4 regions of the Bacillus sp. NPDC094077 genome follow, and region 3 is predicted to be linked to each of the others. Evidence: riboswitches for the same ligand, from Rfam matches in the RefSeq annotation. Region 3 holds a riboswitch; each other region holds the start of a gene.
What was found. A riboswitch is a leader RNA that binds a small molecule or an ion and turns the genes downstream of it on or off. The one in region 3 is predicted to bind lysine.
Positions count from the first base shown of each region.

Region 1: linked by a shared signal. The riboswitch ahead of ACQKNR_RS18080 (amino acid permease) and the one ahead of ACQKNR_RS23630 (amino acid permease) in region 3 are both predicted to bind lysine.
Region 2: linked by a shared signal. The riboswitch ahead of ACQKNR_RS22395 (aspartate kinase) and the one ahead of ACQKNR_RS23630 (amino acid permease) in region 3 are both predicted to bind lysine.
Region 4: linked by a shared signal. The riboswitch ahead of lysA (diaminopimelate decarboxylase) and the one ahead of ACQKNR_RS23630 (amino acid permease) in region 3 are both predicted to bind lysine.

Region 1 is NZ_JBNNUF010000007.1:147,334-152,557, forward strand. Features, by position in the region: gene gapN (NADP-dependent glyceraldehyde-3-phosphate dehydrogenase) at 1-682, shown strand, start outside; gene racE (glutamate racemase) at 734-1,561, opposite strand; lysine riboswitch at 1,762-1,943, shown strand; gene ACQKNR_RS18080 (amino acid permease) at 2,090-3,514, shown strand; gene ACQKNR_RS18085 (ABC transporter permease) at 3,575-4,774, shown strand; gene ACQKNR_RS18090 (hypothetical protein) at 4,933-5,136, shown strand; gene ACQKNR_RS18095 (MDR family MFS transporter) at 5,187-5,224, opposite strand, start outside.
Region 2 is NZ_JBNNUF010000011.1:93,432-98,655, forward strand. Features, by position in the region: gene asnA (aspartate--ammonia ligase) at 1-955, shown strand, start outside; gene ACQKNR_RS22395 (aspartate kinase) at 1,184-2,413, opposite strand; lysine riboswitch at 2,615-2,801, opposite strand; gene ACQKNR_RS22400 (DoxX-like family protein) at 2,994-3,902, shown strand; gene ACQKNR_RS22405 (DUF4166 domain-containing protein) at 3,907-4,518, shown strand; gene ACQKNR_RS22410 (YndJ family protein) at 4,524-5,224, shown strand, end outside.
Region 3 is NZ_JBNNUF010000013.1:39,762-44,985, forward strand. Features, by position in the region: gene ACQKNR_RS23620 (class I SAM-dependent methyltransferase) at 433-1,194, opposite strand; gene ACQKNR_RS23625 (iron-sulfur cluster biosynthesis family protein) at 1,576-1,881, opposite strand; gene ACQKNR_RS23630 (amino acid permease) at 1,999-3,468, opposite strand; lysine riboswitch at 3,581-3,773, opposite strand; gene ACQKNR_RS23635 (GNAT family N-acetyltransferase) at 4,129-4,590, shown strand; gene ACQKNR_RS23640 (sulfite exporter TauE/SafE family protein) at 4,612-5,224, opposite strand, start outside.
Region 4 is NZ_JBNNUF010000003.1:372,543-377,766, reverse strand. Features, by position in the region: gene lysA (diaminopimelate decarboxylase) at 1-1,312, opposite strand, end outside; lysine riboswitch at 1,492-1,673, opposite strand; gene ACQKNR_RS10655 (DUF3888 domain-containing protein) at 1,763-2,158, opposite strand; gene ACQKNR_RS10650 (LTA synthase family protein) at 2,413-4,299, shown strand; gene pssA (CDP-diacylglycerol--serine O-phosphatidyltransferase) at 4,481-5,182, shown strand; gene ACQKNR_RS10640 (2-hydroxyacid dehydrogenase family protein) at 5,213-5,224, opposite strand, start outside.

The DNA of each region.
Region 1 (5,224 bases), on a different contig from region 3:
AGAACTTGGTGGGAAAGACCCTGGTATCGTTCGTGAAGATGCTGACTTACAAGATGCTGCAAATCATATCGTAAGCGGTGCATTCTCTTACTCTGGTCAACGTTGTACAGCTATTAAACGTGTACTTGTACACGAAAACGTAGCGGACGAGCTTGTTGGCTTATTAAAAGAGCAAGTAGCTAAATTATCAGTTGGATCTCCAGAACAAGATAGTACAATCGTTCCATTAATCGACGATAAGTCAGCTGACTTCGTTCAAGGTTTAGTTGACGACGCTGTAGAAAAAGGTGCAACAATCGTTATCGGTAACAAACGTGAGCGTAACTTAATTTACCCAACATTAATCGACCACGTAACAGAAGAAATGAAAGTTGCTTGGGAAGAGCCATTCGGCCCAATCCTTCCAATCATCCGTGTTTCTTCAGATGAACAAGCAATTGAAATTGCTAACAAATCAGAGTTCGGTCTGCAAGCAAGTGTCTTCACAAAAGACATTAACAAAGCATTTGCAATTGCGAACAAAATCGAAACTGGTTCTGTTCAAATTAACGGCCGCACAGAGCGCGGTCCTGACCACTTCCCATTCATCGGTGTAAAAGGTTCAGGTATGGGCGCACAAGGGATTCGTAAGAGCCTTGAGTCTATGACACGTGAAAAAGTAACTGTATTAAACTTAGTTTAATCTTATAGGTGGAAGCTGATCTTATATTAGATCAGCTTCTTTTTATGCAATTTAGTTCACAATTTGTTTTTCCATAGGCAAATTTACACATTCTACAGAAATTTGATACCCTAGCCAACGCTCAGCAATATGTTCAAATGATGAAACAGAGCCTGTTGTAAAAAATCGATGCTTCGGATTCAGATTCTCAGACAAAATTCCTTGATGTTGTAAAATCGTGCTTAACTCTATCGCTGTTTCTTCTGCAGAACTAATAATCGTCACATCTTCTCCTAATTCATTTTTTATGTAGGACTCTAAAAGTGGATAATGGGTACAACCAAGAATTAACGTATCTATTTCCTCTTTCGTTAATGGTAATAAAGCTTGTTTCACTTGTTGCTTTACATATGCTTTATCCCCTAATTGATTTTCTACAACTGTAGCTAAAGTTGGGCAGGCATGGCTATGCACTTCTAAATATGTATGGAGCTCGTGCAACGCTTTTTCGTACATATTAGACTGTATCGTACCTACAGTTCCAATTACTCCAATTTTCCCTTTCTTTGTCACTTTAATTGCCGCTCGTGCTCCCGGATGTATAACACCAATAACTGGGATGGATAGCGCTTCTTGCAATGAGGACAATGCTGCAGCTGCACCTGTATTGCATGCTACAACTAGAGCTTTTAATGGAAACTGTTTGAGAAATTCAACCATTTCAAATATAAAAGATTCTACCTCCGCTACACCTCTTGGCCCATACGGACAACGCTTATTATCACCAATATAGTAAATGCTCTCTTTAGGCAATTGACGTATAATCTCACTCGCAACTGTTAATCCCCCAACCCCTGAATCTAATACACCTATTACAGAACTTTTATTAGATGCATACATACACTTCATCCCCTTCTCTATCTTCTAGCGCCAATAACATTTATTATATTATGAAAATTCAAAGATTGTATATTATTGACCCTACCTTTAATAACAAACTCTTCTCTATAATCTGATTATTACCATATCCATTGACGTATAAAAATACATTTGTTACTCTTAAATACGTTAATTTAATATTTAAATCCTCATTCGTATCTCGGTGAGGTAGAGGTTGCAATCATTAAGAGTATCATTTCAGGAGATGTAGTGGCATTGATGAATGAATGAGAAAGGAATGGTTGCCGAAGTAAGTCGTGTCCACCATGCACGCTTGCTGGGTCTGCATTTAATAAGTGCAGAACTGTCACAAACGTTTCGTTTGTGGAGAGCTATCGAGAGATATGTCGTGGGTTTCTTATAAGATAGAAAGCATGTAGCGGCAGATTACGTGCTTTTTTTGTTTTGTTTGGAACTTCTCTTCCCTAATAGGAAGACATACATATCTCCTCGCTTGACTTGGTTATACTAACTTTGGAGGTATTTTCTATGCAACAAAAAAAATGGGGCTTTTGGGTACTAACAGCTTTCGTTGTCGGTAACATGGTTGGCGCTGGTATTTTCATGGTGCCAAGTACGTTGGCACAAACAGCAAGCCCTCTCGGTGTCACTTTAGCTTGGTTAACAACAGGGTTTGGTGTTTTGATGCTAGCTCTTGTTTTCGGTAATTTAGCAATTCGTCGTCCTGATTTAACGACAGGACCACAAAGTCATGCATATGCTTTATTCTCATCACCAAAAAAGAAAAAAATGGCTGGTTTCAGTATGGTATGGGGATATTGGGTTGCAAACTGGGCAAGTAACGTTGCCATCATTACATCATTTGCGGGATATTTATCACTCTTCTTCCCGATCATGAAAGATACACGACTACTATTTTCAATCGGTTCTTTTAACGTAGAAGTCGGTAAACTCATTACATTTACTATTTGTTCCATCTTACTATGGGGAACTCATGTTATATTAACAAACGGTGTAAGCGGAGCTGGAAAACTAAACTTCTTAGCAACAACAACGAAAGTAACTGGATTCCTTTTATTCATCGTCGTTACTTTATTTGCATTCGAAGCTTCTAAGTTTGGACAATGGTACACACCGATGATTGATAAATCAGGTGTATCACACGGTCTCCTTTCACAAGTAAATTTAGCTGCTCTTACAACGCTTTGGGCATTTATCGGAATTGAATCAGCCGTTCTTTTATCAAACCGAGCTACCTCTCCAAAAACAGTAAAACGTGCAACGGTTGCAGGATTACTAATTACAGTTGCAATTTATTTAGGAATTACTATTTTAACAATGGGTGTACTTCACGTTGATAAATTACAAGCTTCTGAACGTCCATTAGCAGATGCATTAAACGCTGCAATGGGTCATGGCGGCGGGAAACTTATGGCATTACTTGCTCTTACTTCCCTATTTGGTTCCATCTTAGGCTGGATTTTATTAAGCTCAGAAGTACCGTATCAAGCAGCAAAAGAAGGTTTCTTCCCTTCCTTCTTCACAAAAACAAATAAAAACGGAAGTCCAATTTACTCATTACGATTAACAAACATTATGTCGCAAGTGTTCTTATTCTCAACATTATCAGGAACCATTGCGGAAGCCTATACATTCGTTATTACCGTATCAACTTTAGCTTATCTCATTCCATATCTCGTTTCACCAATCTTCCAGTTAAAACTAGTCGCTACTGGTGAAACATATAAAAATGAAATGCGGGCAAGAATTATGGATGGCATAGTCGCCGTTATTGCACTTTGCTATGCACTATGGGTTATTAAAACTGGGGCATCCGATATAAAAACATTCCTTCTCGGAATTGGTTTATTCGTAATCGGCTTTGCCTTCTATCCGTTAATGAATCGTGACCAAAAAAAAAATAACGAAAAGAAAAACGAGCAAATTGCATAACGCAATTTGCTCGTTTTTTCTTTTGTAAAACATATATAATAGAACAAAGAGGTGAAAAACATGTCAATCGAATCGCTATGGAGCAGTCGCTTCCAACAACATATTCAAAATATCATTACATACTTTGCACGTATGATTAACGGTTTATTATATAGCTTTATCTTTATTTCATGCGTCGGTGCATATTATTATGCTCAGTTTCTAAAAACATCTCCTTCTAAAGGAATATCTTTAATACTCATAACGGTCGTACTTACATTCATTATCACGAGATGCCCAATTCGTACATTTATTCAAAAGCCTGATGCTGTCTATTTGCTTGCACTAGAAGAGAAATTAACATCTTATTTTAAAAAATCTCTTCTATATAATTACATCATTCAGCTTTTCCCACTCATATTTACGTTCCTTATTCTCGTACCGCTTGCTATGCAATCATTACAATTAACTGTACCTTTCTTATGTACCATCTTTATTATTTTAATGATTACGAAAGCTTGGAACATGTACATACATTGGATGTGGCGTGATAGTCATGAAAAAAACATATGGCTGATCATTCGTATTGCTTGTAACGCACTAATTATTTACATACTGTTTTATACAGCAAATGTAATCGTATTAGGCGGATTACTCTTACTTCTTGCTTTCCTGCTTCTATATACGAAAAAACAACCTACAAAACGAATACCGTGGGAGTACATAATCGAGCAAGAAGAAAAATTGGACATACGCTTTTATCAATTCGCCAGCATCTTCACCGATGTGCCGCAGCTAAAGAAACAAGTAAACAGTAGAAAATGGCTTACAAATTGGATTGAACCGTTACTACATAAAAAACAGGCTACTTTCTTCTATTTACATACACTATCGTTTTTACGGGGGAATGATTATTTCGGTATATATATTCGTTTGGGGTTGATCGGTGCCTTCACCCTATATTTTGTTCCGAATATATACGTAAAAGGTGCTATCGCTTATATCGTCCTATATATGATATCTATGCAGCTTCGTTCTCTGTGGAAATATTTTTCAGGAAATATTATTGTAGAATTATATCCGATTGATACTGAAGAAAGAATGAAGCAATTTCTTAGCTTAATCTTCATATTGCTAGTCATTCAATTAGCTGTGTTTTCAGTTGTTATATTCATTGCCACAGGACAATTACTGCATGCTTTAATTATTATGGTAATTGGGGTACTCTGGATCAAATTTATTATTTTCCCCAAAACAAAGAAACGCATTTCTTCATTTTAACGAAAAAGAGGCTGTATACAACAGCCTCTTTTCTCGTCCTAAAATTTCTTATCACTATTCATAGGCATTTCTCATATAGTGAAAATGACTATATAATTCCTATCCATAAGTTAAATAATGATTTCGCACATATAAATAAAACAGATGGGAGCTTAACTATGAACAATAATCCGCCTTCTCCGCCCCAAGATAACTCCGAAAACAATAGCCGTGACATTACACTACAAACATTACGGGTCATTGGACTCATCGTTCTTATTAGTGGTTATATACTCGTCGCTCTCTCAGAAGTAGGTGAGCTGAAAACCTTATTAACAAGCCCGAATGCCAATCCTAATTTGGCTGAAGTTGATCCGTTTTAATAGTTATGTAAAAAGCGAACCGAGTATAACTAGTTCGCTTTTTATATAGTTTATCCAATCTGAGAAACATTCCCTTCACCCTGATACT
Region 2 (5,224 bases), on a different contig from region 3:
GACTCAAATTGCAATTAAGGAAGTTAAAACATTTTTCGAGGATCAATTAGCAAAACGTCTTGGACTATTCCGCGTATCTGCACCATTATTCGTAACGAAAAAATCAGGATTAAACGATCACTTAAACGGTGTAGAACGTCCAATTGAATTTGATATGTTACATTCAGGAGAAGAATTAGAAATTGTTCATTCACTAGCGAAGTGGAAACGATTTGCAATACATGAATATGGATATGAAGCTGGTGAAGGTTTATATACAAACATGAACGCGATTCGTCGTGATGAAGAACTTGATGCAACACATTCCATTTATGTTGACCAATGGGATTGGGAAAAAATCGTTCAAAAAGAATGGCGTACTGTAGAATACTTGCAAGAAACAGTAAAAATAATTTATGGAATATTCAAAGATTTAGAAGATCACTTATTTGAAAAATACCCGTTCCTTGGAAAGTATTTACCGGAAGATGTTGTTTTCATTACTTCCCAAGAACTAGAAGATAAATATCCAGAATTAACACCGAAAGATCGTGAACATGCAATTGCGAAAGAACACGGTGCAGTCTTTATTATCGGAATTGGTGATGTGCTTCGTTCAGGTGAAAAGCACGATGGACGCGCAGCTGATTATGATGATTGGAAATTAAACGGTGACATTTTATTCTGGCACCCAGTACTTCAATCTTCATTCGAACTATCATCAATGGGAATTCGTGTTGATAGTAAATCACTTGATGAACAATTAACGAAAACGGGTGAAGACTTCAAACGTGAGTATGATTTCCATAAAGGTATTTTAGAAGACGTACTACCATTAACAATCGGCGGTGGTATTGGACAATCAAGAATGTGCATGTACTTCTTACGTAAGGCACATATCGGTGAAGTTCAATCTTCTGTATGGCCTGACGATTTACGCGATGCTTGTAAGAAAGAAAACATTCATCTGTTTTAATAATAGAAGTGAGAGAGAATAGCTCAAATATAGAGCTATTCTCTCTTTTTTATTAAATGCGAACTTTTTTTGAAAATATTTTCACTTCAGCAATGTATATTTCAGTAAAAGTTTTTTATAAAACATCACTTACTTTTTTGTCACTTTACACTATGCAAACAGCTTTTTATTTAATAGGAAGGAAATAGATTAATATGATTTTTTATAAGCTTTACTGAAAATATTAAATTAGCCCATGTGTACTAAAGGTTCAATTTTCGCCATAAATGATTGATGAAGTGCTTCAACACCTGTTACTAAATGAAGGCGGTCGATAACGACAGACACTTTAATTTCTGATGTACTTACCATTTTAATATGAATATCTTCTTCTTTTAAAGTAGTGAACATATTAGCAGCAACCCCCGGATTAGATACCATACCAGATCCTACAATTGATACTTTTGCTAAATGATTTTCATGTTCTACAGACCCATAGTGAAGAGTTTCTTGATATTGTTCTAACACTTCTAAAGTCTCTCTTAAATCATTAGAGTGAATTGAGAAGGAGAGGTGAACAGTTCCTTCATTTGTAATACTTTGAATAATAATATCTACATTAATATGTGCCTCTGCTAATGTAGAGAAAACTGTTGAAAGTGAACCTTGTTCTAATCCTTTAATTGTAACGCGTGTAATATTATCTTCAAATGCAATACCTTTAACGATTGATTGTTGTTCCATGTTACATTCTCCTTTTACAATTGTTCCGTTTTCTTGTTCCATACTTGAGCGAACTTCTAAAACGACATTATGATTTTTAGCAAATTCAACAGCACGTGGATGTAATACACCAGCACCGAGATTTGCAAGCTCTAACATTTCGTCATAAGAAATTTCATCTAATTTGTAAGCATCTTGTACAACTCGTGGGTCTGTCGTATATACACCTGTCACATCTGTATAAATATCACATTTTTTCGCTTTTAATGCCGCCGCTAATGCAACAGCTGTCGTATCAGAACCACCACGGCCAAGCGTTGTAATTTCATTTTCTTCACTGATTCCTTGGAAACCAGCTACGATAACAATCGTACCTTCAGCAAGATAAGACTGAATTCGATCTGTATTAATATCAGTAATCCGTGCACTACTATGTACAGATTCAGTCGTAATACCAGCTTGCCATCCTGTTAATGAAATTGCGTTATAACCTTTTGCTTGTAGTACCATTGTTAATAATGAAATAGTTACTTGTTCTCCTGTCGATAGAAGCATATCCATTTCACGTTTGCTTGGATTTTCAGCAATGGCGTTAGCAAGTGCTACAAGTTCATCTGTACTTTTCCCCATTGCTGAAACGACAGAGACAATGCTATGACCTCGTTCATATTCTTCAATAATTAAATTTGCTACATGTTGAATGCGTTCAATGCTCTCGACAGAAGTACCACCAAATTTTTGTACAATCGTTTCCATTACGAATTCCTTCTTTCGTCCATTTTTAAGAATAGATTAGGACATATACAAATCCCAATATTCCTGTAGTTACCAGAGAGAAAAGCAAAAAACACCATCTCAAATAAGTGAGGATGGTGCTGTTACAGGAAAAGGGAAACAGAAAACGGAGCTAATAAAAAAACCGCCAAAAAAGGAATATCATAAAGATGATATCTCTTTTTTGTAGATAGCTCTTCATACGCACACGTCTGTACATATGACAGTTCTGTTTCTATTCGAAAACAGCCCCAATTGATAAATGCAGAGAAATTTATCAATTTCGGCAACACTTCCTTTCATCTAATTTCATAGACATCTCTGTGTCTCCATTAGAATACTCATAAGTATTGCAACCTCTATCTCACGTTTTAGGCGAGAGTGTTTGATTTATGAAGTTGTTGGTAACATTTGTTTTATAATAATTTAAATTTTTCAGGGAATCAAGTGTTTTATATATATTTTCAAAATTCTTTCTTTTCCGAAAAAAAGTTTGTGAAAAATGTAGCAAAATAAATTTATTATATGTACATTAAAAATATAGAGTATAGGAGGTGGAAGCATGAAAAGGAAAAGGTCTATTTATGTTGCGACAGAGATGAAAACAACAATGGAGAAATTATGGGAATATACGCAAGAACCAGACATACATACAGAGTGGGATGCTCGTTTTACTGAAATTTCTTATTTAGAGAAGAAAGAGGGAGAACCGCAGAAGTTTTTATATAAAACAAAGATCGGTTTTGGACTTGAAATAGCCGGAGAAGGGGAATCGATAGGTGAAATAAGAAAAGAAACTGGTGAACGGATTTCTTCTTTGAAATTTTGGACAGAAAATACATTATCACTTATACAAATAGGGCGTGGTTATTGGAAGTATACACCGCATAAAGAGTGTATTCATTTTGAAACGCAATATGATTATGATACGAGATTTGGTCATATAGGAAATGTGATCGATTCATATATGTTTCGTCCTTTATTAGGATGGGCGACAGCATGGAGTTTTGACGCTTTAAAATTGTGGCTAGAAAAGGAGCTGCATCCTAGTCTACTAATTAGAAGAACGATTACGTATTGGCTCGTTTGTTTTTTATTTGCTTTCGTATGGATATATCAAGGGATTGTCCCAAAAATAATCTTTAGCCATCCAGAAGAAGTGAAGATGCTTTCAATACTAATTGGGTCGAATGAGAGTAGTATTTTTATACTTAAAATAGTTGGGTTGTTAGAAATAATATGGGGTGTTATGTGGTTATTGCCACTTCAAAAACGAAAGTTGTTTATATTACATATTGGTATGTTAATAGGTTTAACTATAGTGGCAGGATTTACGAATATCGCAAGCTTTACACAACCGTTTAATCCAATTACATTAAACCTCCTTTTAATAGGATTATCGATTGTAGGTTATATAAATAGCTTTGATTTGCCAAGCGCAAAAAATTGCAAGCGGATGAGAAAGGGATAAATGTATGGCTAATATTTACGAAAGACTATTAGGGGATTCTTATAAGAAACTTCATCCAAAATTACAGAAACGCTATGAGATTACAGAAGAATATAGCTTCATCGGAGAAGGGAAGATGGATGAAATTTACGGAGGTTCTTTTTTCGTTAAAATGATATTAAAAATTGCATCGAAGTTCCGAATGTTTTTTTCTGAGCGGGGGCAAGAAGTTCCGTTTACGATACATAATTCCGCTGAGCGGGATGAACATGGAAATGAATTTGTACGGTGGAATCGTACCTTTTATTTTCATAATAAGAAAAGATATTTTAACGCCGTTATGCAGCTGGATGAAGAAGAAAATAAAATTGTTGATTATTTTGGTGAACCACATTTACTCGTTTCTACATTGAATTTTTATATTGATGATATGGGGGCAATGCATATTTCTTCTTCTAAACAATGGTTTTATATGTTTAGAAGAAAAATACCATTACCGAAATTTTTATACGGAGAAGCAAAAATTGTTGAAAGCTATGATGAAACACTACAATGTTTTCTAATTCATGTACAAGTACGAAATCCGTTAATTGGGTCACTATTTTCATATAAAGGAACATTTGTGGAAAGGAAATAAACGAAATGAAAAATATAATATTTGGACTTGCTTGTTATATTGTTTTTCTAATATGTGAGTGGTCGAATATAAATCCTGTTGAAGCAATTATATTATTATCTGTTTTATTATTTATACCGATGTCTTTTTGTATTATTGATAAAAAAACAAGAAATGAATCGTATTTATTATTGTATAAATTCGTATCGTTTTTATATCCAGTTGCAGCAATTTGTGCAATGCTAGCTTTCGTAACAAATCATTTTGTTTTTGCACTCCTTTGGTTTATATATACAGGAATTATCGCGTTATTTGGTGTTAGTAGGTTGCTAGAAAGAGGATGGAAGCCTTTAGAAGAAACAGCTATAGATAGTGCGTTTATTTATTTGTTTTTAGGAGGTTTTTGGTTTTTTGCTTCAGTATGGAAGCTTAAAATTATGAATTTTAGTTCAGATATAGTTTTACTTACAGCTGCACATTTTCATTACTCAGCATTTCTATTACCACTATCAGTTGGATTACTTGGAAGAATAAGAGAAAAGAGAAGTAAACTTTATGATGCTATTACACTTATCATCGTTATTTCTCCAATGACAGTTGCTATAGGAATTACATATTCGAGGATATTTGAATTTTTTGCAGTTGTGCTATATTTATGTGCTATTTATGGATATGGTATTTACGTTTGGCGAACGAAATTTAATTCGATTACTGCAAAGGTGCTCTT
Region 3 (5,224 bases):
GAAAAGACTACTTTACAGTTAGATAAAAAATGGGATGATATTACTTTTCTCATATTGAAAGAAAAAATAGAAACCTATTGCGCATTTAAATAAAACTATTTGAAAGGGGCAACTTGAATTCTGGAATTCAAAAACAAGAAAGAACGAAACGAAGCTTTCGAGGCGGCTAGGGTGGGTCTAGAAATAGATGAAAAGACTATTACAAAAGAAATGGGAAAAATTATTAAAGGAAATTTAGTAGGAAAGATAACGCACTAGCAATCTATTGCATTAGCTGATGCTATTGCAAGGCGTGAACGAACAATTTTTCTGTAACCCACTTTTTTATCTATGTTGAAGCCACAAACTACAAACACAAACTTTTGTTAATTAAACTGGAACAAAAAAAGAGATGGCATATCCATCCCTTTTTTATTTTCGTATTCTGCATGATTAGCTGCGAATCGCTTTAATCATAAAGCGATGTTGCTTCACATCAAAATAGCCTTTTTGCAAGATGATCTCATGTATGCGATATAATTCCTCATAATATTCTTCGACAGTAAAATCAGGAATTTGCCAAGGAATCGCTTTTAAATAATAGACGATAGCGCCAATGTCATAAAAGCGTTGAAGAGGGAATTCTTCCTTCGCATCTATAATAGTAAATCCATTTTGTTCTAACTCACTACATGCAGTTTTGAGAGACCAATTTGTAAATTCGCTATTCAGCGGTGTGCCAAAATGGTCATTGATTTCTACGCAATCAAGGCCGCCAACTTGTTGTGTAAGAAATATTCCACTAGGAGAAAGTAGTCTATTTACCTCGGAAGCAGTATATGATTCATGTTGATTTATGATTAAATCAAACTGCCCATCTTGAAGTGGTAACACTGTATCATCAATCACTTCTACAACGGCAACCCCTAAAGGCTCTAATTTCTCTCGAGCAATTGGCACGTTTGGAGCATAGCCCTCTGTAGCGTAAATAGTTGGCGGGAACGGTTGTAACATAGATAAAAACTCTCCGCCACCAGTACCCATATCTAGCATTGATTCTGCACGTTGCATAAGCTGGAAAGCGGTACTACCATACGACCACGATAACGGCTCGCTGTTCATTCGACCAGTTTCTGAAATGAAAGAAAAATCCCAGCCAGTAAAGTTTGTCTTTGCACTTTCTAATAGTGCTGAAAATAATGGATCACGTTTCATAATTATATCCTCCTAATTCGTAAATGAATGATATGATGAGCAAAGAAAAGGGAGGACCTCTTATTAAAGGAAAACAGTTTTACGTTTCGTGTTCGAATAGATTCATATAAGTTTGCTCCTTGTGAGAATGATTATTTATATATTCGGGATTGCTGAGTAGAATTCCTTTAAAATATGAAGGGAAGGTAGATATATCATTTGAATCTTTAAGAAAAAAGGAGATAGCCAGAACATTTTCTATTTATTAAATAGGGTTCTACTTTTGTAAAACTTTGTCGTTAAATCGAAATTCACTGTCGACTCGTTGGTATATTGCGAATGTAGAAAAGCAAAAGGGATACCACCTAGCCAAAAGTGTTGACTAGGTGGTATCCCTATGCTTTATTTTTTAACCGACAAACCATAAACTAAAGTCTCACCAGGTGTCGTAATACTAAAACCAGTCGTTTTATAATCAAGTTTCACCGTATCACCAGTGTAGTCTTTCGTAAATGAATCCATTTGTACAATAAGATGTGCATCCTCATATACAACATCATCTGCATTATATGTATCCCAAATTAAATCCACATCAACGAAAATGCTACAAGAGTTTGTCATTGTTCCTCTAATGCGAATGACTTTTTTGTCTTCACGTTCTAGTCTATGTATAGCTGCTTTTGCTTCATCGGTAATACGAATGTTCATGTAATCCCAACCTTTATTTTTATTTCTCATCTCATTATGTCAAAAACAGAAGAAATAGGAAAGGGAGAAGCATTGCAATGAAAAGCGAGCAAACATGAACTGTTTGCTCGCTTTACTTTATTTCAGTTCACATTTATCAAGTGGAATGACTTTCGTTTTCTTAGTAAATTTATATCCTAACCATAGTACTAAGAAGAGTGGTAAACCGATGTAAGAAACGAGTACACCGTTCCAATCGATTGATTCGCCCATAAATGCGCCGTAGTTTTGACCTAAAATTACGATTACACAAAGTGTAAATGCGAAGATTGGACCGAACGGGAACCATTTTGCTCTATAAGGTAAGTCTTTTAAATCTTTTCCTTGTGCGATATACGCTTTACGGAAACGATAATGACTAATTGCAATTCCAACCCATGCGATAAAGCCAGACATTCCAGATGCGTTTAATAACCAAATGTATACAACGCCGTCACCGAATAAAGAAGCAATGAAAGCAATACTACCGACGATTGATGTTGCAATTAATGCATTAACAGGTACACCGCGTTTATCTAATTTTCCTAAAAACTTTGGTGCTTTTCCTTGACGAGCTAAATCCCAAAGCATACGAGTTGATGCATACATACCAGAGTTACCAGCAGAAAGTACTGCAGTTAAAATAACAGCGTTCATAACAGAAGCAGCAAAGGCAACGCCCGCTTTTTCAAAAATAAGTGTAAATGGACTTACTGTTACATCACTTGCGGCAAGGCTATCAGTTGTGTAAGGAATTAATAAACCGATAACGAGAATCGCAAGGATATAGAATAAAAGAATACGCCAAAAGATCGAACGAATTGCTTTCGGGATATTACGTTCTGGATCAGACGTTTCACCAGCAGCTACCCCAAGTAATTCAGTACCTTGGAATGAGAAACCAGCTGCCATAAATACACCGATAATTGCCATAATGCCGCCGTTAAATGGTGCATCTGCAACAGTGAAGTTTTTAAATCCAACAGATTCGCCGCCCATAATTCCGAAAATCATCATAAAACCGACAATTAAAAAGATAATAATAGTAACTACTTTAATAAGTGCGAACCAATATTCAGATTCACCAAACCCTTTAACAGATAAATAGTTTAAAAGGAAAATAATAGCTAAACATAATCCACTCCAAATAAGGGAGGGAGTATTTGGAAACCAAAATTTCATAATTAATGATACAGCTGCCAGTTCAGCAGCTATCGTAATCGCCCAGTTATACCAGTAGTTCCATCCAAGTGCAAAACCAAGTGATGGATCAACAAATTTTGTTGCATACGTACTAAAAGATCCAGTAACAGGCATGTAAGCTGCGAGTTCAGCTAAGCTTGTCATTAAGAAATAAACCATAATTCCAATTGCGGCGTATGCAACTAGTGCACCGCCAGGTCCAGCTGTATGGATGACACTACCGCTGGCAAGAAATAATCCGGTACCAATTGTACCACCGAGAGAAATCATCGTAAGGTGTCGGGATTTTAAACCACGTCTTAATTCACCTTTTCCTTTTGTAGTTTGCGTTTCAGAGGTAGTTGTTTGATTCGTTGCGCTATTCATGTTCAACACTCCTTTTCTTGTAAGATGGGAAGGAGCGGGGGAGAAAAATACAAAAAACCGCCAAAGGAATTTGGCGGAACGTTTCACAAATAACCACCCCATCATACCCTTCCGTTAAGATAGCACCCCACGTTTACACGGTAATTTTGTAAACGTGACAGTTCTGTTCCTTTCGGAGACAGCCCCAGCTTATAGTTCCAGAGAAGAAATATAAACTTCGGCAACTATTCCTTTCAAACGGAGTCGATGACATTCTCTGTGTCTCGTCCGTTCTACTCTTAAAAGTCGCAACCTCTACCTCATCGGATTGATGAGGATTTATATATTGCTAAGATTTTTAATATATGGCAATTGTAATGACTTTCTGAAAATATTGCAAGGAATTTTGTTAGGAAAAGTCAAAAAATATCGGTTATTGTTTAGGAAACGCTTGCAAAACTCCACCCGAGCCTACTTTTATGTAGTGATAGGTAAAGAAAAAAATTGTTATACAAATGTTTCGCAAAAAATACTGAAAAATCCTTTAAAATAAAAAGAAAATTCAGAAAATATAATTCGACATTACTATTGAATGTGTGGCGTGCGTAAAAATAGAGAGTGAATATTCTGCATTTTTGTAGTAAGATTGAAGCATTGTTTAATTGAAAAGGGGAATTTGTGATGAAATTAGAAACGGAAAGGCTATATATAGTGCCATGTACAGAAGAGAAGCTTCGCATTGCTGAAAAGCAAGGATACAATAGCGGTCCGCATATTGTAGGGCATGTAGAAAATGTAAAACAAGAAGTAGCTTTATTACCTTGGGGTGTTTGGTATGTGATTCGAAAAGAAGATGACATCGTTTTAGGTGATATAGGATTTAAAGGGAGACCGAACGAGAGTCATACAGTAGAAATTGGTTATGGATTTATTGAGAAATATTGGAATAAAGGGTATGCTACAGAATCTGTAGATGAATTAATAAAGTGGGCTTTCCAGACAGGAGAGGTAGATGTAATTATTGCAGAGACACTCCTTGAAAATAATAGCTCGATTCGTGTATTAGAGAAATTACATATGAAAAGAGTAAATACTACAGAAACGATGATCAATTGGAAAATAGAAAAATACCGCTCGAAGTAAATCGGGCGATATTTTTTGTAATTATGGTAACATTTGTTTTTGATCTGTTGAGTATCCCCTTGTCGAATGTTTTGAATGGTTACGGACAGCAATGAAAATAGAGATAATAACGACGAGACCCACTGCCACGTAAGAAAGTGAAATAATAGTTGGATCCACTTTAAATGTTGTAAGTAGTGTACGTATATTCGTAAAGATAATAAGACCACCAACTAATACCCCAAGTAAATGAGGTGGAACGATGCGTACTAACCATGCAGCAATTGGAGCAGCGATAATCCCGCCAAGCATTAAGGCAAATACCCAAACCCAGCTTACTTGTTCCCAGCCAAGTGAAATGAAAAATCCAATTGTTGCAGCGAGCGAAACAGGAAATTCACTCGTATCTACAGATCCAATAACTTTTCTTGCTTCATTTCCTCTTGCCAGAAGTACAGGCGTTGTAATCGGGCCCCAGCCACCGCCGCCAGTTGAATCGACGAATCCAGCGAATAAGCCAAGTGGCACAAGTTGTTTGGCAGACATGCGTTTTTTGGAAGTGACAATTTGTTTTTGAATAATGAATCGTAATAAAATATAAACCCCTAAAGTGAATAAAAATATTGAAATGTACGGTTTAATCACATCGCCAGGT
Region 4 (5,224 bases), on a different contig from region 3:
CAAGCTCTTTAATACGTATGCGATCGTTTCCAATAATATTTTCATACGTTTCGCGTTCTACAACAATTTGTGATGCTCCGCCTTTTGCAAAGACGACGGCTGGTCTACAAATACGATTATAATTATTCGCCATCGAGTACCCATATGCCCCAGTGCAAGAAATTGCTAGTAAATCAGAAGAAGCAACTTTCGGTAGATGAATATCCCAAATCAACATATCTCCACTCTCACAACATTTTCCTGCAATTGAAACGAGCTCCTCATTTCCATCATTTCCTCGATTCGCCAACATTGCCTCATAACGAGCTCCGTATAGAGCCGGCCTTAAATTATCTGTCATTCCACCATCCACTGAAACATATTTCCGAATGCCAGGAATATCTTTCACCGATCCGACTGTATAAAGTGTTGTTCCGGCATCACCTACAATACTACGACCTGGTTCAATCCATATTTCTGGAAGCGGATATTCGCATTGTGTAAACTGTTCTCTTATCGTACTTGTTACGGCATGAACATACGTTTCAAGTGTTAATGGTGTATCCGACTCCGTATAACGTATACCAAATCCGCCGCCCACATTCAACACTTTTACTACATAGTTTGTTTGTTCTCTCACCTCTTCTAAAAATTGGCGAAGAACTTCAATTGCTCGAACAAAACCAGCTGTTTCAAATATTTGTGATCCGATATGTGAATGAATTCCTAACACATTATAATTTGACTTTTGTAATGCTAGCTCAATCGCTTGCATTGCTTGACCATTTGAAACACCAAATCCAAATTTCGAATCCTCTTGGCCTGTTGTTATATATTCGTGTGTGTGTGCCTCTACTCCAGGCGTAACACGGATTAATATGTTCACAAATTTCCCATGTTCTACTGCTAAATCATGTAAAACTTCTAGTTCAAAGAAATTATCTACTACAAAACAACCGATATTTGCCTGAAGAGCCATCACTATCTCTTCTTCTGTTTTATTATTTCCATGAAAATGAATACGCGATGCTGGAAATCCTGCTTGGAGTGCTGTATATAACTCTCCTCCAGAAACGACATCTAATGACATATTCTCTTCACAAGCTACTCGGCACATCTCCATGCACAAGAACGCCTTGCTTGCATATGCTACTTGATAAGAGAAACCACTTTCTTTAAAAGCACGATGAAACGCACGACATTTCCCTCGAATAGACTCTTCATCGTATACATAAAGTGGTGTTCCGTATTGTTTTGCGAGCTGCGTCGTATCGCACCCTCCAATTTCTAAGTGTCCTTGCCCATTGATTCGGCTTGTGCCGTGTAAATACATTTGAATTCCTCCCTTATTTCCTCTAAAACTCATAACCCCAATCTTCTATTCATTGCAGCACGCTTTTAGATAGACAAAAAACGCGCGGAACAATGTTCACACGCGTTTCTTATTAGGAAAAATATATATTGAAAAAATAAACGAGTTGTTATCTTCTCAAATAAGAAACCGCATCAACATCTCCAAATAGCTCTCCATAAAATAAATCTTATGACAGTACTACATTTATTCAATGCAGTCCCAATATATGAATAAGGTGGTCATTCTTATATTTCGGCAATAGTCCCTTTCAACCTATGATCACAGATTCCACTAAATCTCCCATAGCTTACTCTTTCCTATCGCGGCCTCTACCTTTGAGAGTAGATGAGGTAAGTCTATTTAATTTTCAAACATCTAATTGTTGCTATTAACAATACCAAAGGACCATTTTATTTGTCAAACAATTTTTTATATTGTTTTTTTACAGTTTAGTTTCGTATCATCTGGTAAGCGCTTTACTGAAAACTTTACAACTTCCCATTCGCCTTCTTCGTTATTAAACGTAATTGTTACTTTTTCAAATGGCGGAACAATTTTTCCACCGACCTGTTCATACTTTGTCACTTCAATAACCGCTCGGAATAAATATGTACCACTATACACTTTTTTTAAACTAATGATTTTAGGACATTGATAAGGTTTCAGGCTCCCATATTGTTTTTCAATTGCTTTATTTATTTTCGGAAATAAAACAGAATAAAGTGCGTCTTCCATAAGAGGTGTATCATATTGAGCTATTGACACACCCGGTGAAGCAAAAAGTATAACACTACTGCACACTATAAAATAGAATAATTTTCGCATTATAACCTCCGTATTATTACGCGATTCCTTCTACGCACGATAATTATCATACATAGAAATTCCATTTTATTTTCTCCTACTGCTCTTTTTCTACTCAATTATTATAAAAAAGTCCACAACTCTCTTTTATTTTCGTATAATGATACTCATAGTATAATAATCATAATAATAAAGGACTGTTCGTATATATAAAGTGAGGCACTATTCAGACGAGCTCACAAGAACCGTCATGCTTTTTAGGAGAGGAGTATATTATGCTACAAAATCTGTTTCCAAAATTACGATTTGCACTCGTTGCAGTCGTTTTATTATGGATTAAAACATATATCGTGTACAAGCTAGCGTTTGATATTAAAATTGATAACTTCTTTGAAGAATTTATGCTTTTTATTAACCCGCTAGCTTCATTACTTTTATTTTTCGGCTTAGCTTTATTTGCATCTAAGCACAGAAACCGAATTATAATTGGAATCAGTTTTATACTGTCATTTATTTTATTTGGAAATGCAATGTTTTATGGGTTTTATAACGATTTCGTTACCTTCCCGGTTTTATTCCAAACAAATAATATGGCTGACTTAGGGACGAGCATAAAAGAACTCTTTACGTATAAAACATTACTTTTATTTGCAGACGCAATTATTTTAATGTTTATTTCGCGTAAGTTCCCATCATTTGGGGATAAAACACCACTTTCCCGCTCAGAAAAACGAACTTTCTTTAGTGGTGTAACAGCGTTATTAGCACTACAAATTGTTGTGTCAGTTATTTATAAACCACAAATGTTCTCACGTTCATTTGACCGTCAAACTGTCGTGAAAAATTTAGGTTTATACACATATCATCTCTTTGATATTACACTTCAATCTAAGTCTTCGGCTGAGCGTGTATTTGCAAGTGGCGACGGATTCTCTGAAATTAAAAACTATACAGACGCAAAAGATAAGCAGGTTGATAAAAACTTATTTGGAGCTGCAAAAGGTAAAAATGTAATTTTAATTTCAATGGAATCTACACAAAGTTTTGTTATTAATAAAAAAATAAATGGAAAAGAGATTACTCCATTTTTAAATGAATTTATTAAAGATAGTTTTTATTTCGATAACTTCTATCATCAAACGGGACAAGGTAAAACTTCTGATGCTGAATTTATTGTTGAAAACTCACTTTATCCGCTAGATCGTGGTTCTGTATTCTTTACTCATGCAACAAATGAATATACCGCCACACCAGAACAATTAAAAAAATATGGCTATTCTTCCGCTGTATTCCATTCAAACGATAAAGCGTTTTGGAATCGTGATGTAATGTATCCTGCGCTTGGATATGATCGTTACTTTAACTTAAATGATTACGTAGGCACGGAACAAATGTCTGTCGGTTGGGGATTAAAAGATAAAGAGTTCTTTGAACAATCTATTCCAAAGTTAAAATCTTTACCGCAACCGTTCTATACAAAATTTATCACTTTAACAAACCATTTTCCGTTTCTTCTAAATCCAGAAGATCAATATGTGGATGAGTTTAATTCGGAAAGTGGCGTTTTAAATCGCTACTTCCCTACAGTTCGTTACACGGATGAAGCTCTTAAATTATTTATTAATCAATTAAAAGCAGAAGGACTATATGACAATTCTGTTATTGTCATTTATGGAGATCATTATGGCATTTCCGAAAACCATAACGCGGCTATGGCTCAGTTCCTTGGGAAAGACACTATTACACCGTTTGATTCGATGCAATTACAACGTGTCCCTCTTATTATTCATGTGCCTGGTCAAGAAGGAAAAGTTATTTCTAAAGTATCCGGTCAAATTGATATCAAACCAACTCTACTTCATTTACTTGGTATTAAAACAAATCAATCAGTTGAATTTGGAACTGACTTATTTATTAAAGAAAAAAATCCACTAATGGTAATGCGAGATGGTAGCTTTGTTTCGGAAGATTATGTTTATACAAAAAATATGTGCTATAAAAGAAGTACGGGTGAAGCAACTGATATAACACTATGTCAACCTTATATTGAAAAAGCAAAAACAGAATTAAAATTCTCTGACAAACTAATTTATGGAGATTTATTACGATTCGATCCTAACAATCGATATAAAACTGGAACGATGACAACAAAATTTGAATAGTGTAAGAAGCAACTTTATATAAGTTGCTTCTTTTTTACTTATTTCCCCCCATTATTCTTCTATGAAATCTTTCACAAATTGGGAATTTCTTTCGTATGAGGAAGAAATTTATGGTATGATAAAATAAGTAAACTTTCATACACTAATTAATAATTTATAACAGAAAGCAAGGGATCAGATTTTGTATAGAGCAGCTATTCCAAATTTATTTACGCTCGGAAATTTATATAGCGGATTTTTATCAATCGGCTATGCATCTTTAGGATATTATAAATCAGCTGCTATTTTAGTACTTATCGGGATGATGTTAGACAGTCTTGATGGTCGTGTTGCTCGTTTATTACGTGTTGATTCACAAATGGGAAAAGAGCTGGACTCGCTTGCGGATGTCGTAACATTTGGTGCAGCACCTGCTGTTTTGATGTATTACACATCTTTCTCAAACTACGGAATCATCGGACTATACATAGCGGGATTATTCCCTCTTTTCGGAGCATATCGTTTAGCACGATTTAATGTAACACCATCTTCTACTTCAATGAAATATTTCACTGGAGTTCCGATCACAGCAGCGGGAGGGCTTGTCGCTTTCTTAACATTATTTTCACATACCATTCCAAAAATCGTTCTTATTACAGTATTTGTAACGTTCGCATTTTTAATGGTGAGCCGCATTCGTATTCCAAGTTTAAAAGATGTACCAATTCCACGATATAGCATCATTATTACACTATTTTTAGTTGGAATCATTATCACAATGTATCAAACAGGGTTTGGTAATTTTTCTGTTTTCTTATTCATTGCCATCCCACTATACATTTTGTACATGTTATCTCAATTTCTTAGACAAAGACCCTCTAAAAGAGCGAATAAAGAGAAATAAAAGAAACCTTCCCAAATCGGAAGGTTTCTTTTATTTTGTCAC